2 regions of the Aminobacter aminovorans genome follow, and region 1 is predicted to be linked to the other one. Evidence: riboswitches for the same ligand, from Rfam matches in the RefSeq annotation. Region 1 holds a riboswitch; the other holds the start of a gene.

Evidence for each region. A riboswitch is a leader RNA that binds a small molecule or an ion and turns the genes downstream of it on or off. The one in region 1 is predicted to bind thiamine pyrophosphate.
Region 2: it holds a riboswitch for thiamine pyrophosphate, as region 1 does, so the genes downstream of both, thiC (phosphomethylpyrimidine synthase ThiC) here and thiB (thiamine ABC transporter substrate binding subunit) in region 1, are expected to answer to the same signal.

What each region holds. Positions count from the first base shown of each region.
Region 1 is NZ_UFSM01000001.1:1,223,053-1,235,154, forward strand. Features, by position in the region: gene DY201_RS05945 (amino acid ABC transporter ATP-binding protein) at 1-690, opposite strand, end outside; gene DY201_RS05950 (amino acid ABC transporter permease) at 687-1,367, opposite strand; gene DY201_RS05955 (amino acid ABC transporter substrate-binding protein) at 1,560-2,333, opposite strand; gene DY201_RS05960 (RNA polymerase factor sigma-32) at 2,584-3,453, shown strand; gene DY201_RS05965 (M48 family metalloprotease) at 3,520-4,968, opposite strand; gene thiQ (thiamine ABC transporter ATP-binding protein) at 5,207-5,932, opposite strand; gene thiP (thiamine/thiamine pyrophosphate ABC transporter permease) at 5,929-7,545, opposite strand; gene thiB (thiamine ABC transporter substrate binding subunit) at 7,797-8,801, opposite strand; TPP riboswitch at 8,846-8,969, opposite strand; gene DY201_RS05990 (thiamine diphosphokinase) at 9,074-9,718, shown strand; gene DY201_RS05995 (ABC-F family ATP-binding cassette domain-containing protein) at 9,722-11,536, shown strand; gene DY201_RS06000 (homocysteine S-methyltransferase family protein) at 11,544-12,102, opposite strand, start outside.
Region 2 is NZ_UFSM01000001.1:1,478,159-1,490,260, forward strand. Features, by position in the region: gene fghA (S-formylglutathione hydrolase) at 1-204, shown strand, start outside; gene DY201_RS07285 (hydroxymethylpyrimidine/phosphomethylpyrimidine kinase) at 221-991, opposite strand; gene DY201_RS07290 (thiamine phosphate synthase) at 988-1,593, opposite strand; gene DY201_RS07295 (thiazole synthase) at 1,590-2,363, opposite strand; gene thiS (sulfur carrier protein ThiS) at 2,367-2,564, opposite strand; gene thiO (glycine oxidase ThiO) at 2,548-3,534, opposite strand; gene thiC (phosphomethylpyrimidine synthase ThiC) at 3,531-5,357, opposite strand; TPP riboswitch at 5,575-5,691, opposite strand; gene DY201_RS07315 (3-methyl-2-oxobutanoate dehydrogenase (2-methylpropanoyl-transferring) subunit alpha) at 5,876-7,111, shown strand; gene DY201_RS07320 (alpha-ketoacid dehydrogenase subunit beta) at 7,115-8,128, shown strand; gene DY201_RS07325 (dihydrolipoamide acetyltransferase family protein) at 8,131-9,438, shown strand; gene lpdA (dihydrolipoyl dehydrogenase) at 9,443-10,840, shown strand; gene DY201_RS07335 (F0F1 ATP synthase subunit A) at 11,139-11,888, shown strand; gene DY201_RS07340 (LVIVD repeat-containing protein) at 11,964-12,102, opposite strand, start outside.

The DNA.
Region 1 (12,102 bases):
GAACACCTCGTTGGCCGGACCCTTTTCGACCACGGAACCGGCTTCCAGGAACAGCACCTCATGGGCGATCTTGGATGCGAGGCGCAGGTCGTGTGTGGCGATCACCATGGTCGTTCCTTCGCGCGCCAGTTGGCCGAGGACGTCGACGACTTCCTGTGCCAGTTCAGGATCGAGCGCCGAGGTCGGTTCGTCGCACAAAAGCACCTTTGGTGACGGGGCCAGAGCGCGTGCGATGGCGACGCGCTGCTGCTGCCCGCCCGAAAGCGTCGCCGGCCAGGCGTCGATCTTGTGACCCATGCCGACTTTGTCCAGCAGTGCCAGGGCACGTTCGCGCGCCTGGGCTTCAGGCCATTTCAGAACCGTCACCAGCCCTTCCATGACGTTCTCGATCGCGGTGCGATGTGGAAACAGCTGGAAGTTCTGGAACACCATGCCGGTCTGGCGACGCAGCTGCTGGATCGCCTTGGTGGCGACCCGATGGCCGGGGCGGAATTCAAGCGTGTCGTCGCCGATGCGTACGGTACCAGAAGTCGGGATCTCCAGCAGGTTGATGCAGCGCAGAAGCGTGCTCTTGCCACCGCCCGAAGGGCCGACGAGGGCAGTGACGCTGCCCTCCCGGATCTCGACCGAGACGTCCTTGAGAACGGTGTTGTCGCCGAACTGTTTGACGATGTGGGACAGTCCGATCATGACCGCGCCTCCAGGAAGCCGCCATAGCGGTTGAGCCGCTTCTCGAGCCTGACCTGCAGCGACGAGAGTACCGAACTCATGGCGAGATAGAGTATGGCGGCTTCGACATAGAGGATCAGCGGCTCATAGGTGGTGGCGACGATGCGTTGCGCTGCCTGGAACATCTCCGGCACTGTGATGGCGGCGGCGAGCGAGGTGTCCTTGACCAGCGATATGAAGGTGTTCGACAACGGCGGCACGGCGACGCGCGCTGCCTGCGGCAGGATCGTCCGGCGCATCGCCTGCGACCATGTCATGCCAATCGAATAGGCCGCTTCCCATTGCCCCTTGGCGACCGAGCTGATGGCGGCGCGGATGATCTCGGAGGAATAGGCCCCGACATTGAGTGTGAAGCCGATCAGCGCAGCGGGGAAGGCGTCGAGCACGATGCCGACGCTGGGCAGGCCGTAAAAGATCAGAAACAGCTGCACCAGAAGCGGCGTGCCGCGGATGATCCAGACGTAAAAGCGGACGATCGCCGACAGCCAGGCCGGTCCGAACAGGCGGGCAAGTGCCGCGCCCAGCCCGACCGTCAGGCCGAAGGCGAAGGAGAGCAGCGTCAGCGGTGCTGTGAAAATGAGTGCGGCCCACAACAAGGGGCCGAGCGACTCCAACATCAATTGCAGCCAATGTGGCAAGATGAATGCTCCCTTCCACAATAGAGCGCCGCGCGTCCCCTGGGGACGCGCAAAGGACCCTCTATCGGCATAAAACAACGAGCTCGGAAAATCGCAGATTTTCCGGGCAAGTTCATGGGAAAAAATGAGAGGTTGAAAATGACTGCCTCTCAGGCGGCCGCCACGCCGGGCGCCGCCGGAGGAGCAATGTCGTTACTGCGAGACGTCCGCGCCGAAATAGGCCTCGGAGATCTTCTTGTAGGTGCCGTCAGCCTTTATCTCGGCCAGTGCCTTGTTGATCGCCTCGACCAGTTCGGGCTCGCCCTTGCGCACGATGACGCCAGAGAAGTCGGCCTTGGCCTCTTCGGCAACGATCTTCACGTCGGCGTCGGGCTTGTGCTTCTTGAAGTCGAAGAACGACAGCGAGTCGTTGATGGTGGCGTCAGCACGGCCATTCAGCACCAGCTGGATCGACTGGTCGAAACCGTCGGTGCCGACGAGCTCAGCGCCATTGGCTTCGGCGATCTTGCCGAAATTGCTGGTCAGGGACTGAGCCGACTTCTTGCCCTTGAGGTCGGCGAAGCCTTTGATGTCTTCGTTCTTGCCGCTGACGATCAGCACTGCCTTCGAGGCGATATAGGGGTCGGAGAAGTCGTACTTGGCCTTGCGCGCCTCAGTGATGCCGACCTGGTTGATGACGGCGTCGTAGCGCTTGGCGTCGATGCCGGCGATCAGGCCGTCCCACTTGCCTTCGAGGAACTCTGCCTTGACGCCGAGGCGCTTGGCGATTTCCTTGCCGATCTCGACGTCGAAGCCGACGAGCGCGCCCGATGCGTCGTGATAGGTAAAGGGCGCGTAGGTGCCCTCGGTGCCGATCTTGAATACGCCGGCTGCCTTGATCTGGTTGAGATTTTCGCCAGCATGGCCGGCGGCGACGGCAGCGAGCTGGATCGTTGCGGCAACGGCCAGCGATTTAAACCACTTCATTTGGTGTGATCCCTATTTTGTGCCCGGCTTGCTGACCGGGAAAGTTGTGATTGGCGGCAATCTGTCAGAAGCTTGCCTTCTGTATAAGGAATGAAATTTCAAAAATGGCACAATACTGGAATGTGAATCTACAGGCCATGATGGCCGTCGCCCACTCCGGAACATTCACCGACGCGGCGCGTTAATGCCCCTGCGGGGCCGCGCGAGATTGCAACGCGCGCCCGGCTGCTCTTGAGACAAGGGGCGCAAGATGTATATGGATCGGGCAGGCCTGGCCGGAGAGCAGATGATGCTGAGGGCGGCGGCGCGCGCACCCTATCTCGAGCGTGGCGAGGAACTCGAGCTGGCGATCCGCTGGAAAGAGCGGCACGATCAGGACGCGCTCAACCAGATCACCACCGCCCATATGCGCCTCGTCATCGCCATGGCGGTCAAGTTCCGGCGCTACGGACTGCCGATGGGCGACCTCATCCAGGAAGGCCATGTCGGGCTGCTCGAAGCGGCGGCACGCTTCGACCCGGAGCGCGAGGTCCGCTTCTCGACCTACGCCACATGGTGGATCCGCGCCTCGATGCAGGACTATATCCTGCGCAACTGGTCGATCGTCCGTGGCGGCACGAGTTCGGCGCAGAAATCCCTGTTCTTCAACCTGCGGCGCATGCGCGCCCGGCTCGCCCAGGGCGGCGACCCGCTCGGAGGCACCGCCGCCTATCAGGAAATATCGGTAGCCCTTGGCGTGTCGGAAGCCGACGTTGCGCTGATGGACATGCGTTTGTCGGTGCCCGACACCTCGCTCAATGCGCCGCTCAGCGACGATGGCGATTCGGGCGAACGGATGGATCTGCTGGTTTCGGACGATCCCTTGCCGGACGAACTGGTTGGCGAGGCGATCGACATCGAGCGCCGCTCGGGGTGGCTGCATGACGCGCTCTCCGTGCTCAATGCGAGGGAACTGCAGATCATCGAAGAACGTCGGCTCACGGAGGAGGGTGCTACGCTGGAAGAGCTTGGCACCTCGCTCGGCATCTCCAAGGAACGGGTCCGCCAGATCGAGACCCGCGCCATGGAAAAGCTGAAATCCGCCCTGGAGCGCAAAAACCCGGCATTTCAGATCGCCTGAGCGCGCGACCTCTTGGATCCGCCCATCGGGTTTTCGGACAGTCGGACCGATTATCAGGCCGATGCGCTACCTGTCGGTGACGATTTTGACCTTGTCGCCGGCGGAGACCGACGCACCGGGCGCCAGGGCGTTCAAAACCCTGAACAGATCGAGCTTACGGTCGACGCCGACCATGCTGGCGGCAAGCGAGCCCATGTTCTGGCCGGGCTGGACGGTAACGACGCGGATGCGCAACGGCTTGAGGCCGGCTTTCTCCGCTGCCGTCATGACCCGGAAGCTGGAGCTGACCGATCGCGCAATGGTGTCGAGGGTGGTGCTGGCCGTCGGTGCGGCGGTCAGCAGGCGGTAGACCTGCGCGCCATTGCGGATCACGACGATGTCGAACTGCCAGCCTTCGGCGCTGGCGCGGGCGAAGGCGGCCTCGTTGCCGTTGATCGTTTCCGCGCGCACGCTCGACGGGTCGAGACCGGCGACCCAGCCGCTCTTGACGTAGTCGACCAGCGGCAGCTTGGCGTCGATCGCCACGCCATCGAAGCGGATCGCCGTATTGTCGGGGCCGGTCGCTGTGACGGCGGCGGCTGTGTTGTCGATGACGAAACCCTGCGGCACGGCAAACGAGATGCCGAGCTTGGGGTGCATGAAGGTCGTGCCGCGCACATAACCCTCGTCGGGCGTGTCGCCGAACAGCAGACCATCGATGCCGGCTAGAAAGGAGTCGCGGTCGCGGCGGCCTATGCCGGGCGCGCCGAACTGCCGGGCGTGACGCTGGGCAAGGTCGATACGCTGTGGCGCGTTGGGGTGGCTCGCCAGGAAGTCGAGGCTGGCGTCGGTGGCACCGCTGACGGCGCGTAGGTCGGAGTAGGCGGCCATCGACTGCAGGAAGCGCCCTGCGGCAAACGGATCGTAGCCGGCCTGGCCGCTCATCTTGATGCCGATGCCGTCGGCTTCCAGCTCCTGGTTGCGCGAGAACTGGGCGAGCCGGAGCTTGCCGCGGATCAGCGCTGCCTTGGCGGTCGGGCTTTCGCCAAGCACGTCGGTGACGACCTTGGTCGCCAACACTTCCTCGGCTTCCTTCTGCTGGCGCTGGATGCCGTGGTTGGCTGTGACGTGACCCATCTCATGCGAGATGACGGCAGCCAGCTCGGCCGAATCATTGGCTAGCGCGAGCAAGCCGCGCGTGACGTAGAGATAGCCGCCCGGCAGTGCGAAGGCGTTGACGTTGGGCGAATTCAGGATGGTGATACGGTAGGTCTGGTTCGGATTGCTCGACACGGTGGTCAGGCTGCCGACCACCTTGGCGACCATGCGCTCAAGCTTGGGATCCGAATACTCGCCGCCATAGGTTGCCAGGATGCGCGGATGCTGCGCCTTGGCGATCTCGGCAAGCTTGTCGTTGCGCGTGACATTGTCGACGGTCACCGGATTGTTGGACGGCTGGAACCCTGACTCGCGTACATCCGAAGGGTTGAGTATCTGGCAACCCGAGACAAGCGCCGACAGCGCGACGGCGACCATCAGGCGCGCATAGCGGGGCGTTCTCGTCTGGATCAACGTGTCGCGGCAGGTGGGCAGAGCTCGCGTCCTTTCAAAGTCCTCAGGCGGCCAAATTTCCCAAGCGTCATGCAAAGCAGAAGCGGGCCCGACAAGACGGACGTAGCCACACTCGGCTTGCCGACACAATAAGGCCGTAACCGCCAATGTGGCGATTTGGCTGTAAATTATGTCCGCTTCCGGGCAACCCGGCGTGATCGCGTCATCGCCGTTCACCGCCGATATAGTGTCTGAACGCTTCAGGTCCAGCATCCATAAAGAAATCCGCAGTCTTTCCGGCCGCCGCAACAGTGCCAGCCTCGACGAAAACCATGTTTTTGGCCAGTTTTCGGGCATCTTCGGGCTGGTGTGTCACGAAAAGCACGGTCATGCCGCGTTCTGCATGAAGGCCTGCCACGAGATCCAGCATGTTCTCGCGCAATGCTGGTCCAAGCGAGGCAAAGGGTTCATCCAGCAGCAGAATCGGCCGGTCGCGCACCAGCACGCGTGCCAGCGCCACGCGCTGGCGCTCGCCGCCCGACAATTCGCGCGGCAGGCGCTGCTCCATGCCGGCGAGGCCAACGCGTGCCAGCGCCGTCGCCACGTCCTGCCTGTCCCCCGCACTCAGCCGCAACGCCTGCGAGCGCCCAAGCCCGACATTCTTCTCGACGTCGAGATGGGCGAAAAGGTTGTTTTCCTGGAACACCATCGACACCGGCCGGTCGGCCGGCAGCGCTTTTGTCACGTCCATATCGCCGATCCACACGCGGCCCTCGCGGGGCGTTTCGAAACCGGCGACGAGGTTGAGCAAGGTCGACTTGCCGGCACCGCTCGGTCCCATGATCGCGGTGATCTCGCCCGCGGCAAAGGCCACGTCGAAGCGCACCATGGTGTCGCTGTAGCTGAACACCACATGATCGAGGCGCACCGCGGCACTGGTCGAGGTCATTTCGAAGTCTCCCTGCCGAGATGGTCGGCGAGCATCGTCAGCGCCAGGCACAACAGCCCGAGCATCAGCGCAAGTCCCGCCGCATCGTCGGTGCGGTAGCTGCCCATGCGGGCCAGCAGAAGGTAAGGCAAGGTCTGCACAGCGTCGCTGCCGAACAGCGCAATGACGCCCAGATCGCCGAGCGACAGCGCCATGGCAAAGGCGAATGCGGTGGCGAGCGGGCGCCTGAGCACCGGCCAGTCAATCAGCCGAAGCCTGTTCCAGCCCGAAATGCCGAGCTGGGCGCACAGCCTTTCGTGGCGTTCGCTGGCCGCATCATAGGCGGGACGGACGGCGCGGACGGCAAAGGGCATTGCCATGACGGCGTTGACGGTGACGACCATGAATGGCGCGAGCGCAAAAACGTCGACCGACTGCCGCACCAGTACGAACCAGCCGGCGCCGATGACGATCGGCGGCACCACCAGAACGAAGCCGGCCCCGGTGTCGGTGAAGCGTTCGAGCAACGTCTTTTCGCCGCCCGTCCTGCTGCCGGCCAGTGCCCGCCGCGCCATGACGAGGGACAGGGCAAGCATGGCCGCGAGTGTCGCCGACAGCGTGGCAAGCACGATGCTGGTCAGTGTCGCGCGTTGCACCGAAGCTTCGCCTGCCAGCCGGCCGAGATCGGCTTCAAGCCCTGAGGCGATCGTCGCAAGCAGGGGGCCGCCGACGAAGACGAGTGCGGCAAGGATGGCGGTGGTGTTGAATGCCTTCTCACCCACTCTCGCCCTGATGTAGTTGCGCTGCGCCACCGGCAGGTTGGCATCGCCCGTCGTGTTGGCCCCCAGCCGCATCAGCGCCAGCACCACGACTGCGGTGAGCGCTATCTGCAGCAGGGTCAGGGCGACGGCACGCGCGGGGTCGAAGTCGAAGCGCAGCGCCTGATAGATCGCAACTTCCAGGGTCGTTGCAGCCGGCCCGCCGCCGAGCGTCAGCACGATGGTGAAGGAGGTGATGCAGAGCATGAACACCAGTCCTGATATTCCGGGCAGGGCCGCCTGAATTGCCGGCCATTCGATCAGGCGGAAGCTCGACCGCGCGCCCATGCCGAGCTGGCTTGCCAGTCGCCATTGGTCTGCCGGCACCGTCTGCAGTGCCTCCAGTACCAGCCGGGTCGCCAGTGGCAGGTTGAAGAAGACATGGGCAACGAGAATGCCCGACAGGCCGTAGATGCCGGGCCAGGTGCCGCCGGTCAGCGCTGCAAGCGGCTTGGCGAAATAGCCGGCACGGCCGTAGAGCGACAGGATTCCAAGTGCTGCGACGATCGCCGGCAAAGCCAGCGGCACGGCAAACAGGCGCAGGATCAGGGCCCGACCGGCAAAGGCGGGATGCCGCGACAGGGCACGGGCGACAAAGATGGCCGGACCCACCGACAGCAGCGTCGACAGCAGCGCCTGCCACAGCGTGAAACGGGCGATACGGAAGAGATAGGCATCGAATGCGTTGGCAGCACCTTGCGGGTTGCGCGCGGCCTCGATGCCGAGGCCGGCGAACGCGCCACCGATCAGGATGCCGATGGCCGCCAGCGCGATGACGCCTGAGGTGATGCGGGGGTCGGAGGTGCGAGCGCGCATGCTGGGCTAGGCGCGTTTGGAGCGTGCGCGACGCAGAACGGCTACGTTGTACTCTACGTTGCCCCCCTCTGCCCTGCCGGACATCTCCCCCACAAAGGGGGAGATTAGCTGCTTTGCCGTTGCCGCCTCTTCCGTCGTCGTCGCGATTGGCAAAGGCCGCGCAACTGCCAATCTCCCCCCTTGTGGGGGAGATGTCCGGCAGGACAGAGGGGGGCAACGTAGGGTGGTCACGTTCGAGGCCTTTCGAAGTCTTACTTGCTCATCACGCCGAGCCACTCGTCGACCCAGGCCTTGCGGTTGGCAGCTACCTCGTCGGCGCTGAAGATCAGCGTTTTCGTAGGCTTCACCAGCTTGTCGAAGGCCGGGTTGAGCGGCTTGTCTGTCTTGCCGGCAGGCAGCATCCAGTTGGTTTCCGGCACCGCGTCCTGGAAGCCGGGGCTGGTCATGAAGGCCATGAACTTCTCGGCCAGCGGGTTCTTGGCGCCCGTCGTGGTGATTCCGGCGACCTCGATCTGCAGGTAGTGGCCTTCCTCGAACGACGCTGCCTGGTAACGTTCGGTGTTCTCGGCAACCATGTGGTAGGCCGGCGAGGTGGTGTAGGACAGCACCATCGGCGCCTCGCCCTTGGTGAACAGGCCATAGGCCTCGCTCCAGCCCGGCGTCACGGTCAGCACGCGGTCCTTGAGCTTGGCCCAGGCTTCCGGGGCCTTGTCGCCGTAGACCGACTTTACCCAGAGCAGCAGGCCGAGGCCAGGCGTCGAGGTGCGCGGATCCTGAATCGCGATCTTCTCTTCCGGATTGCCCTCGACAAGTTCCTTCAGGCTCTTGGGCGGGTTCTTCAGCTTCTCGGTGTCGTAAACGACGGCGAAGTAGCCGTAGTCATAAGGAACGAAGGTGTCGTCCTTCCAGTCGCCCGGAACCTTGACGTCGGCGCCGGCAGCACCGTGCGGCACGAACAGGCCCGTGGCTTTGGCCTCGGCGGTCAGGTTGGTGTCGAGGCCGAGCACGATGTCGGCCTTGGTCGCAGCACCTTCGAGCTTGACGCGGTTGAGCAGCGCCACGCCGTCGGCAACCGAGACGAAGTCGACCGTGCAGGCACAATCGGCCTCAAACGCCTTCTTGACCTGCGGGCCAGGACCCCATTCGGAGGTGAAGCTTTCATAGGTGTAGACGGTGAGTCTGCCTTCGGCCGCGGCCGGGAAAGCAACAGTGGCCAGCGCCAGGGCGGAAGTCATGGATAAGATCAGCGAGCGCATCGGCGCCTCCTTCATTGGTGTTGAAAGGGAATTTGAAGCGCCGGGCGTCCGAAGCATCTAATCCCTCCGCCGGTACAAACCGGATCAGGTTCAGCGGGTTGGCCGGGACGGTTCCCTATGCCTCTCAGCCGGCACGCAATCGCGCGACCGGCACCCCGTTAGAGCGGCTCAACAAATAGGCCCGCGCTTCAGGCCGCGCAAGCGGTAGTTTGCCGGCCACCAACCATGCCGCGGCCTTCCGTTTCGGCTGCCGGGCTGGTAATGCGCATGCCATGACCCGGTTCACCATACTTCTCGGCGGCGAGCTTTTCCGCACCTCGCGCCTCGACCGCCAGGTCGCGGACAGCCGCATCATTGCGGCCGACGCCGGCATCCGCCATGCGACCACGCTCGGGCTGACGCCGGAACTGTGGCTTGGCGACTTCGATTCCGTGCCATCGGATCTCGACCCGCGCTTCGCAGGTCTGCCCCGCGAAACCTTCCCAGCCGAAAAAGACAGGACCGACGGAGAGCTTGCCATCGATGCCGCGCTGAAGCTCGGTGCGACGTCCCTGGTGCTTGTAGGCGCCTTCGGCGGTGCGCGGGCCGACCACGCCTTTCTTCATTTCGCACTGGCGCTCAGGTTGGCTGAAGGTGGCATGGATGTACTGCTGACCAGCGGGCGCCAGGAGGCCCTGCCGCTTCTGCCCGGCACGGCATCCTTCGACTATGAAGACGGCATGCTGTTTTCCGTGCTCGCCTTCTCCGAGCTGACCGGGCTTTCAGAACAGGGCGCCAAATGGCCGCTCGACAATGTCGACGTGCCGTTCGGCTCGTCGCTTACCCTCTCCAATGAAGTGCGGGGTTCATTGCGGATTTCGCTCGGCAGCGGTCGTGCGCTGCTTCTCGCTCATCCCTTTCCTGCCTCGGATTTCTGAAACATGGCGCCACCGCTTCTCAATCTCGACGGCATCCGTCTGACCTTTGGCGGCACGCCGCTGCTCGACGGCGCGGCACTGACTGCCGCCGCCGGCGACAAGATCGCGCTCGTCGGCCGCAACGGCTCGGGCAAATCGACGCTGCTCAAGATTGCCGCCGGCATGATCGAGCCGCAGGACGGCGTGGTGTTCCGCCAGCCCTCGGCGACGATCCGCTACTTGCCGCAGATGCCTGACATGGATGGCTTCGCCTCGGTGCGCGCCTATGTCGAAGCCGGACTCGGGCCTGCCGACGATCCGCATCGCGCCACCTATCTGCTCGACCATCTCGGCCTGACCGGCGAGGAGTCTCCGGCTGACCTGTCCGGCGGCGAGGCGCGCCGCGCAGCACTTGCCCGCGTCATGGCGCCCGAGCCCGACATCCTGCTGCTCGACGAGCCGACCAACCATCTCGACCTTGCAGTCATCGAGTGGCTGGAAGAAGAACTCATCCGCACCTCGTCGGCGCTGATCCTGATTTCGCACGACCGCCGCTTCCTCGAGCGCGTCAGCCGCAACACCGTCTGGCTCGACCGGGGCCAGACGCGCCGGCTCGACCGTGGTTTTGCCCATTTCGAGGAGTGGCGCGACCAGATCCTCGAGGAAGAGGAGCGTGAGCAGCACAAGCTCGGTCGCCAGATCGTGCGCGAGGAGCACTGGCTGCGCTATGGCGTTACGGCACGGCGCAAGCGCAACATGCGCCGGCTCGGCGAGTTGCAGACGATGCGCCAGACGTTCCGTAGCCATCGCGGCGCCGAGGGCGTGGCAACCATGGTTGCAAGCGAGGCGGCGGAATCCGGCAAGCTCATCATCGAAGCCAAGAACATCGACAAGAGCTTTGGCGACCTGACCGTCGTCAAGGGCTTCTCGACGCGTATCCAGCGCGGCGATCGTGTTGGTCTCGTTGGCCCCAACGGTGCCGGCAAGACGACCTTGCTCAAGATGCTGACCGGCGAGATGGAGCCGGACGCCGGCAGCGTGCGGCTTGGCGTCAATCTGGAAATCGCCACCCTCGACCAGAAGCGTGAGGCTGTCGATCCGAACGAGACGCTGTCGAGCTACCTGACAGATGGCCGTGGTGAAAACCTCGTCATCAACGGCGAGCAGCGCCACGTCGTGTCCTACATGAAGGACTTCCTGTTCAAGCCCGAGCAAGCCCGCACGCCGGTGCGCGAGCTCTCGGGTGGTGAACGCGCCCGGCTGATCCTGGCGCGCGTGCTTGCCCGTCCGGCCAACCTGCTGGTGCTCGACGAGCCGACCAACGATCTCGACATGGAGACGCTGGAACTGCTGCAGGAACTGGTCGCTGGCTTTGCCGGCACCGTCATCCTCGTCAGCCACGACCGCGATTTTCTCGACCGCACCGTCACCAGCATCATCGCGCCCGACGGCGAGGGCCGCTGGATCGAGTATGCCGGCGGCTACGCTGACATGCTGGCCCAGCGCGGCGGCACCAAGCTCGACGACCGCAAGTCACGCAAGGCGGCCAATGGCCAGGCCTCAGCTGGCCGCAACGAAGCTGAAGCGCCTAAGGCCGCGTCGAAGAAACTGTCGTTCAAGCAGAAGTTCGCGCTCGAAAGCCTGCCCAAGAAGATGGAGGCGGTGACCGCTTCGATCTCGCGGCTGGAAAACCAGATCGCCGATCCGGCCTTCTACGAACGCGACCCGCATGGCTTCCAGAAGACCATCGCCGCCCTCGACAAGGAGCGCGCGACGCTGACTGCGCTTGAAGAGGAGTGGCTGGAGCTGGAGATGCTGCGCGAGGAGCTGGAAGGATAGCCAGGGCCTAAAGACAGGCCTCGCAGATCGCCGCGATATGGCGGTGATCGGTGCCGCAGCAGCCGCCAAGAACCTTTATCTGGCCGAAGCTGTCCCGGATGGCGCGGTAGCGGCGGGCAAGATCGGCGGAATCGCCAGGATCAAGCTCAGTCGCCGCATCAAGTTCGGCGTGGCTCTTTGCCGACGCATTCGCACGCACGCCACCAAGACGGTGACCCCAGTTGCCAGCTTCGGCCAGTACGCCTTCGAAATGGCTGGGATGGGCGCAGTTGATCATGAAGTAGGCGGGCGCGCCGTCCGTCTCGTCATCGACGATCTCGATCGCCTCCGCCAAGCTCTCGCCCGACGGCAATCGCCCGTCAGTCTCGACGGTAAAAGAAATCACCGATGGCAGGCCCGCGCCCATGGCGGCGCAGGCGATGCCGACTGCTTCCTGCGGGTAATTCATGGTCACGGCGCTGATCATATCGGCGCCGGCGTCGCGGAACGCGATGATCTGATCGCTGTGATAGTCTGCGGCTTCGACAGGCGTCATCATCAAGTCGGGACGGTAGCCGTCGCCGCGC
Region 2 (12,102 bases), 260 kb from region 1:
CGTTTCCCAGAATTCCTCGTCGACCAGGGTTCATCAGACAGCTTCCTCAACGAGGGCCTGCGCCCCTGGCTGCTCGAAGAGGCCTGCACGAAATCAGGCATCGGCCTGACCTTGCGCATGCAGGATGGCTATGATCATTCCTACAACTTCATCTCGACCTTCATGGACGATCATCTGAGGTGGCACGCCGCCCGGCTTGGCTGAGCGGCGCAAGTCGCCGTCACGGCCTTACCGCCAGCAGCTTGGCGAAGACATGGCGCTTCGCCTTGCCGATGCTGATCTCCAGCGTTTCATATTGTGCCAGATGTGCCGCGATCGCGCTGGCCAGCATGCAGCCGGTGCCGCGCATGGCGACAGCGATGCGCGATGCGTCGAAGCGGACGGGTTCGCGCCTCGGCTGGATCAGCAGGTCCGTCGCGGTGGCGCCGGTTGCGTGGCCGCCTTTGACCAGGATGGCGGATGCGCCGGTGTCGAACAGTTTTTCGGCTTGTTCGACGATCTCTGTTTCGCCGGTGGCGAGCGGCAGGCCGCTCAGCAGCGCCAGTTCGGGCAGGTTGGGCGTGACAAGCGCGCACAGCGGAAACAGCTTGCGCTTCAGCGTGTCGATGGCCTCGTCGTCGAGCAGTTGCCGCCCCGAGGTCGAGGCGAGCACCGGGTCGAGCACGACAGGCACCGGCAGGCTGCTCGCCAGCACCGAAGCGACGGTGTCGATGGCAGTTGCCGTTCCCAACATGCCGATCTTGACCGCAGCGACCGGGTCGGCGGCGAAGGCGGCGCGCATCTGGTCGGCGACGAGGTCGGGTGGCATCTGTTCGATACGCTCGACGCGCTGATGCGTCTGCACCGTCACCGCCGTGATGGCGAGGCTGCAGCGCAGGCCGAAGGCCGACACCGCCTCGACATCGCGGACGATGCCGGCGCCGCCGCTCGAATCCGAGCCGGCGACAATGAGCACATGGGGGAGCACATGCGGGAGCACATGCGGGCTCATCGCCACTGAGCCGTCGCTGCCAGCCACTGGCGCGTGCGCGCCTCGGGATCGGCGTTGAGCGTGATGTCGGTGACGACGGCAGCAATGTCGGCGCCGTAGGCAAAGACGCCTGATATACGCTCGACATTGAGCCCGCCAATGGCAACCAGCGGTGTGGTGCCAACACGCTTTTTCCATTCGGCGATGCGGTCGAGCCCTTGCGGCGCCCATTTCATCGCCTTGAGGATGGTCGGATAGACAGGGCCAAGCGCGACATAGTCGGGTGCGGCGGCAAGTGCGGTGTCGAGTTCGGCATCGTCATGGGTGCTGAGGCCGAGTTTCAGGCCGGCATGGCGGATCGCTGCCACATCAGCTTCGGCCAGATCCTCCTGGCCGAGATGGACGTAGTCGCAGCCCGCGTCGATGGCGAGGCGCCAGTAATCGTTGACGACGAGCTGGCAGCCATGGCGCGCGCAGATGGTTTTCGCCACGCGGATTTCGCGGCGCAGGCCGGCCTCGTCCATGTCCTTGATGCGCAGCTGCACCAGCTTGACGCCCAACGGCACCAGCCGCTCGATCCAGGCGGCGGAATCGACAATCAGGTAGAACGGGTCGAGCTTCATGAAAATGCTGCCATGCCGATGACGGGGGTGGAGGGGACGGCCATGTCGCGCGGTTCAAGCGGGCCGGCGCGGAACGCCTGCCGTCCGGCTTCAACCGCCTTGCCGAAGGCGGACGCCATGGCGACGGGGTCGCTGGCCTTGGCAACAGCCGTGTTGAGCAGCACGGCGTCGTAGCCGAGCTCCATGACGGTTGCGGCATGCGACGGGCGGCCGATGCCGGCGTCGACGATCAGCGGCACGTCGGGGAAATGGCCGCGCAGGCTGCGCAAGGCATCGAGGTTCTGCGGGCCGCGGGCGGAGCCGATCGGCGCGCACCACGGCATCAGCACCTTGCAGCCGGCATCGAGCAGCCGCCCGGCGACAACCAGATCGTCGGTCGTGTAGGGGAAGACCTCGAAGCCGTCGGCAGCGAGAATCCCAGCTGCTTCGACCAGGCCGAACACGTCGGGCTGCAGCGTGTCGTGATTGCCGATGACCTCGAGCTTGATCCAGTTGGTGGCAAAGACCTCGCGCGCCATTTTCGCCGTCGTCACTGCTTCCTTGACCGAGTGACAGCCGGCGGTGTTGGGCAAGACGCGCACACCGAGCGACTGGATCAGCGACCAGAACTGGCCACCTGACTTGCCGCCCGAGGTCTCGCGGCGCAGCGACACCGTGACGATGTCGGCCCCCGATGCCTCGATTGCCTCGGCCATGATGGCGGGCGAGGGGTAAAGTGCGGTGCCGAGCAGCAGGCGGGACGAGATTTCTTGTCCGTAGAGTTCGAGCATGGCCTACCCTCCCTTCATCGGTGCGAGGATTTCGATGCGGTCGCCATCGGTGAGGGCGCAGCCGTCGCGTTCCCGTGCCGGCACGACTTCGCCATTCAGCGCGGTGGCGAGCCAGCCCCCTTCGTAGTCAAGCTCGGCAAGCAACGCTGCCAGCGTGTCGGCCGCGACCTCTTGGTTTTCGCCATTAACGGTGAGCTTCATGGGCGAGCTCCTTCTTCGTCTTTTTGCCCAGGATCATGTCGGCGGCCTGCCGAGCCATGGCGGGCGCGAGCAGGAAGCCGTGGCGGTAAAGGCCGTTGATGCGGATGGAGTTTCCCTCGCGTTCGACGCGCGGCAAATTGTCTGTAAAGGCCGGGCGGATGCCGGTGCCGGTCTCGACAAGCTCGGCCTCGCCGAAGGCCGGATGCAGCGCATAGGCGGCGTTGAGCAGTTCCATCACCGAACGCGCGGTGATGGGACCGGCGGCATCGCTTTCGATCATCGTTGCGCCGACCATGAACAGATTGTCGGAGCGCGGCACGACATAGACCGGAATGCGCGGATGCAGCAGCCGCACCGGCCGCGCCAGCGCCACCTCCGACGTCTTGAGGATCAGCATCTCGCCACGCACGCCGCGCAGGCCGGGCTGCCTGCCGGCAATACCGGTGCAGTCGGCCTCGACATCGGCCGACGGACTGTGCACCGCGCCGTAACCGAACTCGAAACACACGCCCATCTCAACAAGCTTTTGCTGCAGCCCAAGCAGCGCCTGGCGCGGGTCGAGATGGGCTTCCTCATTAAAAAACAGCGCGCGGGTGAAGCTGCCTTCGAGGTCGGGTTCAAGCGCTGCGATCGCCTCGGCGTCGATGACGCGGTATCCAGAGGTGCGGCGGCCGAAGCGGTCGAGTTCGGACATGTCGCGGGCGGAGGCCACGACAAGCGTGCCGTTGCGCATGACATGGCCGGGCAGGGCGGCGTCCCACCAGTCGGCGGCACCGCGTCCGAGCGTCAGCACCGCCTCTTCGGCACTCTCCAATTCGCACCACGGCGCCAGCATGCCGCCGGCCTGCCATGAGGCATTGCCGGCGATCTGCCTTCTGGCGTCGACGACGGTGACGTCGGCGCCGCGCGATGAAAGCTCGTGGGCGAGCGTCAATCCGTTGACGCCCGCGCCGCGGATCAGCACCTTCATGGCTGGCTCGCTGGCTCCGCCGGCTCGACGCTCTCCACCGCCATATAGAGGTCGCCGCCGTCGCGGTATTTCGCCGCCATGGCCGCCAGCCCTTCCTTCTGTGCCTCGGCGCGGATGTCGTGGGAGATCCGCATCGAGCAGAATTTCGGGCCGCACATCGAGCAGAAATGCGCCACCTTGTGCGCTTCCTTGGGCAAGGTCTGGTCGTGATAGGAGCGCGCCGTCTCCGGGTCGAGCGAGAGGTTGAACTGGTCCTCCCAGCGGAACTCGAAACGCGCCCGCGACAGCGCGTCGTCCCTGACCTTGGCCGCCGGATGACCCTTGGCGAGATCGGCGGCGTGGGCTGCGATCTTGTAGGTGATGACGCCGACCTTGACGTCGTCGCGGTCGGGCAAGCCGAGATGTTCCTTGGGCGTGACGTAGCAGAGCATCGCCGTGCCGAACCAGCCGATCATCGCCGCACCGATTCCGCTCGTGATGTGGTCGTAGCCGGGCGCGATGTCGGTGGTCAAAGGCCCGAGCGTGTAGAAGGGCGCTTCGCCGCAGACCTCGAGCTGCTTGTCCATGTTTTCCTTGATCTTGTGCATCGGCACATGGCCGGGGCCTTCGATCATCACCTGGCAATCCTTGGCCCAGGCGATCTTGGTCAGTTCGCCGAGCGTTTCCAGTTCGGCGAACTGGGCGGCGTCGTTGGCGTCGGCGATCGAGCCGGGACGCAGGCCGTCGCCGAGCGAAAAGGCGACGTCATAGGTGCGGCAGATGTCGCAGATTTCGTCGAAATGCTCGTAGAGAAAGCTCTCCTTGTGGTGATGCAGGCACCATTTGGCCATGATCGAGCCGCCGCGCGAGACGATGCCGGTGACGCGGTCGACGGTGAGGTGGATATAGGCCAGGCGCACGCCGGCATGGATGGTGAAGTAGTCGACGCCCTGTTCGGCCTGCTCGATCAGCGTGTCGCGGAACACCTCCCAGGTCAGGTCCTCGGCGATGCCGTTGACCTTCTCCAGCGCCTGGTAGAGCGGCACCGTGCCGATCGGCACCGGCGCATTGCGGATGATCCAGTCGCGAATGTTGTGGATGTTGCGGCCGGTCGACAGGTCCATCACCGTGTCGGCGCCCCAGCGCGTCGACCAGACCATCTTTTCGACCTCTTCGGCCATCGACGAGGTGACGGCCGAATTGCCGATATTGGCGTTGATCTTGACCAGGAAATTGCGGCCGATGATCATCGGCTCGCTTTCGGGATGGTTGATGTTGGAGGGGATGATGGCGCGGCCGCGCGCCACCTCCTCGCGGACGAATTCCGGCGTGACGAAGTCGGGGATGACAGCGCCGAAGCTTTCGCCGTCGCGCACAAGCTTGGTGCGCAGCTGCTCGCGGCCGAGGTTTTCGCGGATGGCGACGAACTCCATCTCGGGCGTGATGATGCCGGCGCGGGCATAAGCGAGCTGGGTGACGGCACGGCCGCCGGTGGCGCGCAGCGGCGCGTTGCGGACAGGGAATTGCGGTGTCAGCCTTTCGCCCGAGACAAAGCCGTTGTCCTCGGCCTTGACGGCGCGGCCCTCGTAACGTTCGACGTCGCCGCGCGCCACGATCCAGTCCTCGCGCAGCCTGGGCAAGCCACGCTCGATGTCTGTCTTCACCGCGGCGTCGGTGTAGGGGCCGGAGGAATCATAGACAGTGACGGGCGGCTCGCCCGATGTCGGATGGAGCGAGATCTCGCGCATCGGCACGCGGATGGCGGGATGGAGTTTTCCAGTTTTGTGGACCTTCCGCGATGCGGGAAGTTCGCCTGACGTGACTGTCGGGGTGTGGGCATTCATGAGTGAGCCTCCTTGCTTCGGCGCGCCATGCGTCCGGCAGGACGCACAAGGACGCTCCGGGTCCTTGGTTTTGCGCATCGTGCTTGCCTAAAACCGAGAACCGGTTTTCGGACGCGATGCGCCGCAATGGAGACCCAGTTCGTGCGATGAGGAGGAGGTGAGGTTTGCCTGGTGGTCTTCGGGCATGAGCCCGAATGCCAAAGCCGGAATGCCCGACCCGCAACGCCTCGCACCGTCCCTACGCCAGTGTGAACTGGATCAGGTTCAACGGGTCACTGCGCTGCGTTAGCGAGCAGTATCTCAGCCCCTTGTCGGGACCCCCCTGGTGAGGCCGGCAACATGAGGGAGGAAGGCCGGTGCTGTCAACCGGGCTTTCGATATTGTCGCGACAATGCCAAACTCGCCTCAGCAGCCATTGCGGTTTCGAAAGCGTTGGGATAATAGGTCAGCGTTGCTGACATAAATTGTCTGCCGCGCAGGGAGGACCAATTGGCCTGCGCGAGACAGGAGGAACATCCGTGACGGACAATCCCTCGCCACTCAAGTTTCACGTGCCCGAACCCGAGGTTCGGCCGGGCGGGACGCCCGACTTCTCCAATGTGCCTATTCCCAAGGCCGGATCGGTGGCGCGACCCGAGGTCGATGTCGACCCGCGCAACATCCGCGATCTCGCTTATTCGATCATCCGCGTGCTCAACCGCGAGGGCGATGCCGTCGGCCCCTGGGCCGGCACGCTGAGCGACGAGGAGCAGCTCGAGGGCCTGCGTCACATGATGACGCTGCGCACCTTCGATGCACGCATGCAGATGGCGCAGCGCCAGGGCAAGACCTCGTTTTACATGCAGCATATGGGCGAGGAGGCGGTGAGCTGCGCCTTCCGCAAGGCGCTGATCCCAGGCGACATGAATTTCCCGACCTATCGCCAGGCCGGCCTGCTGATCGCCGGCGGCTATCCGATGGTCGAGATGATGAACCAGATCTACTCCAACGAGCGCGATCCGCTGAAGGGCCGGCAGCTGCCTGTCATGTATGCCTCCAAGGAGCACGGCTTCTTTTCGATCTCCGGCAATCTGACGACGCAGTACATCCAGGCGGTCGGCTGGGCGATGGCATCGGCGATCAAGGGCGACACCAAGATCGCCGTCGGATGGGTCGGCGACGGCGCCACCGCCGAGAGCGACTTCCACGCCGCACTCGTCTTCGCCTCGACCTACAAGGCGCCCGTGGTGCTCAACATCGTCAACAACCAGTGGGCGATCTCGACCTTCCAGGGCATCGCCCGCGGCGGCTCCGGCACTTTTGCGGCGCGTGGGCTTGGGTTTGGCATCGCGGCCCTGCGTGTCGACGGCAACGACTATCTCGCCGTCCATGCGGTGGCCAAATGGGCGACCGAACGCGCCCGGCGCAATCTCGGCCCGACGCTGGTCGAGTATGTCACCTACCGCGTCGGCGCGCATTCGACCTCGGACGATCCCTCCGCCTATCGGCCCAAGACCGAATCGGACGCCTGGCCGCTCGGCGATCCGGTGATCCGGCTCAAGAACCATCTGATCAAGCGTGGCCTGTGGTCGGACGAACGCCACAAGCAGGCCGAGGCGGAAATCCTCGAAACCGTCATCGCCGCGCAGAAGGAAGCCGAAAGCCACGGCACGCTGCATGCCGGTGGCAAACCGTCGACGCGCGACATGTTCGAAGGCGTCTATGCCGAGATGCCGCCGCATCTGAGGCGCCAGCGCCAGAAGGCGGGGGTATAGACCATGCCGCGCATGACCATGATCGAAGCCATCCGCAGCGCCATGGACGTTGCCATGGGGCGCGACGACGATGTCGTCGTCTTTGGCGAGGATGTCGGCTATTTCGGCGGCGTCTTCCGCTGCACCCAGGGGCTGCAGCAGAAATACGGCCGCTCGCGCTGTTTCGACGCGCCGATCAGCGAACTCGGCATCGTCGGTGCCGCCATCGGCATGGCCGCCTACGGGCTCAAGCCTTGTGTCGAGGTGCAGTTCGCCGACTATGTCTATCCAGCCTATGACCAGATCGTTTCGGAAGCGGCACGATTGCGCTACCGCTCCAACGGCGAGTTCACCTGCCCGATCGTCGTGCGCATGCCGACCGGCGGCGGCATCTTCGGCGGCCAGACCCACAGCCAGAGCCCGGAAGCGCTGTTCACCCATGTTTCTGGCCTGAAGGTCGTTGTTCCCTCAAACCCGCTCGACGCCAAGGGCCTGCTGATCGCCTCGATCGAAGACCCCGATCCGGTGATCTTTCTGGAGCCGAAACGATTGTATAACGGCCCCTTCGACGGCCATCACGACCGGCCTGTCACGGCCTGGTCGAAGCATGAACTGGGCGAGGTGCCCGAGGGGCACTACACCACCCCGCTCGGCAAGGCGAAGATCCGCAGGGCTGGCTCAGCCGTCACCGTGCTTGCTTACGGCACCATGGTCTATGTCGCCCAGGCGGCGGCCGAAGAGACCGGCATCGACGCCGAAATCATCGACTTGAGGACGCTGCTGCCGCTCGACCTCGACACCATCATCGCCTCGGTCACGAAGACCGGCCGCTGTGTCGTCGTGCATGAGGCGACGCTGACCTCGGGCTTCGGTGCCGAGCTTGCAGCGCTGGTGCAGGAGCACTGCTTCTACCATCTCGAGGCACCGGTTGCGCGTGTCACCGGCTGGGACACGCCTTATCCGCATGCTCAGGAATGGGATTATTTCCCCGGTCCCAAGCGGGTCGGCGAAGCTTTGATCGAAACGATGGGGGCCTGAACATGGGCGAACATGTCATCAAGCTTCCCGACGTCGGCGAAGGCGTGGCCGAGGCCGAACTGGTCGAATGGCACGTCAAGATCGGCGACCTCGTGCGCGAGGACGCGGTGATCGCCGCCGTCATGACCGACAAGGCGACGGTCGAAATTCCCTCGCCGGTCGATGGCGAGATCATCTGGCTCGGCGCCGAGATCGGCGAAACCGTCGCCGTCGGTTCGCCGATCGTGCGCATCAAAATTGCCGGCGACGGACCGGCGGAAACTGTGGCTGAGGCCGCCCCGGCCGAGCCGAAAAGCGAGGCCAGGCAGCCGGCCCCGGCAGCTGTGGAAGCGGCTCCTGCGCCGGCTAAGAAAGCCGAGCCTGCGGCAAAGCCACCAGCACCCGCGGCAGCACTCAAGCCTGTGCCACGTGCGACAACGCTCGGCCTGCCCAGGCCGGAAGGCGAACGCCCGCTGGCGTCGCCCGCCGTGCGCTTGCGCGCCAAGGAAGCCGGCATCGACCTGCGCCAGATCCCCGGCACCGGTCCGGCCGGCCGCGTCACCCATGAGGATCTCGACGGTTTTGCCGCGCGCGGTGCTGCGGTCCCAGTGGCCGGCTTGCAGGCCAAGTCAGGGGTCGAGGAGATCAAGGTCATCGGCCTGCGCCGGCGCATCGCCGAAAAGATGGCGCTGGCCAAGTCGCGCATCCCCCACATCACCTATGTCGAGGAGGTCGATGTCACCGCTCTCGAGGAGTTGCGCGCCAAGCTCAACGCCACGAAGAAGCCGGACCGGCCGAAGCTGACCTTGCTGCCGTTCCTGATGCGGGCGCTGGTCAAGGCGGTGGCTGAACAGCCGCAGCTCAATGCGATCTATGACGACGATGCCGGCATCATCCATCGCCATGCCGGCGTGCATATCGGCATGGCGGCGCAGACCCCGGGCGGGCTGATGGTGCCTGTGGTCAAGCATGCCGAGGCGCGCGACCTGTGGGATTGCGCCGTCGAGGTCAACCGCCTTGCCGAGGCCGCCAAGGCCGGCACGGCGACACGCGAGGAGCTGACCGGCTCGACCATCACCATCACCTCCTTGGGGGCGATGGGCGGTGTCGCTACCACGCCCGTCATCAACTACCCGGAAGTGGCGATCGTCGGCGTCAACAAGATCATGATCCGGCCGATGTGGGACGGCAGCCAGTTCGTGCCTCGCAAGATGATGAACCTGTCGTCCAGCTTCGACCATCGCGTCATCGACGGCTGGGACGCGGCGGTCTTTGTCCAGCGCCTCAAGGCGCTGCTCGAAGCGCCGGCAATGATCTTCGTGGAGGGCTGAGGCTGTGAAGGAAATCTCCTGCAAGCTTCTGATCATCGGTGCCGGACCCGGCGGCTATATCTGCGCCATCCGTGCCGGCCAGCTCGGCATCGACACGGTCATCGTCGAAGCGGTCAAGCCGGGCGGCACCTGCCTCAATGTCGGCTGCATCCCCTCCAAGGCGATGATCCATGCCGCCGACGAATATCTCAAGGTCTCGGAGATGGCGGCGGGCACAAGCCCGCTCGGCATCTCCCTGTCGGCACCGGCACTCGATCTCGCCAGGACGGTTGCCTGGAAAGACCGCATCGTCGGCCGCCTGACCACAGGCGTCGCCGGCCTGCTCAAGAAGGCCCGGGTCAAGTCGGTGCAGGGCTGGGCGCGCTTCCGCGACGGCAAGACCGTCGAGGTCGACACCGAGACCGGCCTGCAGGTGATCCGCGCCGAAACCATCGTCATCGCCACCGGTTCGGTGCCTGTCGAGCTGCCGTTCCTGCCCTTTGGCGGATCGGTGATCTCGTCGACCGGGGCGCTGGCGCTGAAGCAGGTGCCGCAAGCGCTGGCCGTCGTCGGCGGCGGTTACATCGGCCTCGAGCTCGGCACCGCCTTTGCCAAGCTCGGCGCCAAGGTGACGGTCGTCGAAGCCTTGCCGCGCATCCTGCCGCAATATGATGCCGAGCTGACCCGGCCCGTCGCCAAACGGCTCGAAGCGCTCGGCGTCAAGGTGCTGACAGGCGCCAAGGCCAAGGGGCTTTCCGCCAAGGGCGATGCGCTTCTGGTCGAAGCCGCCGATGGCAGCGAGCAGAAGATTGCGGCCGACAAGGTGCTGGTGACTGTCGGGCGCAAGCCGCTGGTCGAAGGCTGGGGCCTCGAAGAGATCGACCTCGACCGCGACGGCCGTTTCATCCGCATCGACGAGCAGTGCCGCACCTCGATGCGCGGCATCTACGCCATCGGCGACGTCACCGGCGAGCCGATGCTGGCGCACCGCGCCATGGCCCAGGGCGAAATGGTCGCCGAGATCGTTGCCGGCCACAAGCGCAGCTGGGACAAGCGCTCGATCCCTGCCGTCTGCTTCACCGATCCGGAGGTCGTCACCGCGGGCCTTTCGCCCGACGAGGCCAAGGCGCTTGGCATCGAGATCAAGTCGGCGTCATTCCCGTTCTCGGCCAATGGCCGGGCGATGACCTTGCTCGGCGAAGACGGGTTCGTGCGCATCGTTGCGCGTGCCGACAACCATCTGGTGCTGGGCATCCAGGCCGTCGGCACCGGTGTCTCGGAGCTTTCCTCGGCCTTCAGCCTGGCGATCGAGATGGGCGCCAGGCTGGAAGACATTGCCGGCACCATCCATGCCCACCCGACCCAGGGCGAAGCCTTCCTCGAGGCTGCACTGCGCACGCTCGGCCACGCGCTCCACATCTGATGCCCTATCCCGATATGGACGCGGCCTTGCGCCGCGTCCCCTCCAGCCTTGCCCAATCAGCCAAGCTGGGCTAACAAGCCCACGCACTGGACGACCAGTGCCTAGCACGTTCGGGGACGGCCCCATCCAAGAGATGGCGCCGCAGACTTGTCACCCGAACTGATCCACACCTTGAAACCGCGAAAACATGCAGCCTCCGCGCGGCGGACTGCGCTGTGCGCTCGACCCTGTCAGGCTTCCGGATTCGGTTCCGGGGCGCGAGCTTTCGCATTCGCATCACCCAGACCGGAGAGGCGCCATGGCCGGACCGATAGAACAATTTGAAATCAAGCCGATCTTCACCCTGTTCGAGTTTGCCGGCCAGGAGATCGCCTTCACCAACTCCGCCGCCTATATGGTGGGCGTCGCCGTGTTCGGTGGGCTGTTCCTGCTGGTGTCGACCAGTGCGCGTGCGCTGGTGCCGACGCGGCTGCAGTCGATCACCGAGCTGATCTACGAGTTCGTCTCCAAGACTTTGCGCGAAAATGCCGGCGAGGGCGGCATGAAGTTCTTCCCGCTGGTGTTTTCGCTGTTCGTCTTCATCCTGATCGCCAACCTCGCCGGCATGTTTCCTTATGCCTTCACTGTCACCAGCCACATCATCGTCACCTTCTCTTTCGCCATGATCGTGTTCGGCACCGTCACGCTCTACGGCATCTGGAAGAACGGCCTTGGTTTCTTCCGGCTGTTTCTGCCATCCGGCGTGCCGCTGGCCTTGGCGCCGATCATCGTGCCGATCGAGATCGTTTCTTACATCTCGCGGCCGATCAGCCATTCGGTGCGTCTGTTTGCCGTCATGCTGGCCGGCCACATCACGCTCAAGGTCTTTGCCGGTTTTGTCGCAAGCCTCGGCGGCATGGGCACGCTCGGCATCTTCGCCGCCGTGCTGCCGCTGGCCATGACGGTCGCGCTGACCGCACTCGAACTTCTGATGGCGGTGATCCAGGCCTACATCTTCACCATGCTGACCTGCATGTATCTCAACGATGCCCTGCACTCCGGGCACTGACCGGGCGCGCTTGCGCGACAAAACAAAAACCCCGGCATAAAGCCGGGGTTTGAGCGCCAAAGCAGATCGATCGGCTCAGTCGCGCGGCGGCCAGACATGGTCGCTTTTGCCCATCTTGGGTTCGCCGAGCAGCGGCGTCTTCAGCGCGTGCACGCCGCCGACCGAAAACAGCCAGATGATGTTGCGGTCATATTCGGTGAACACCGCAAAGCTG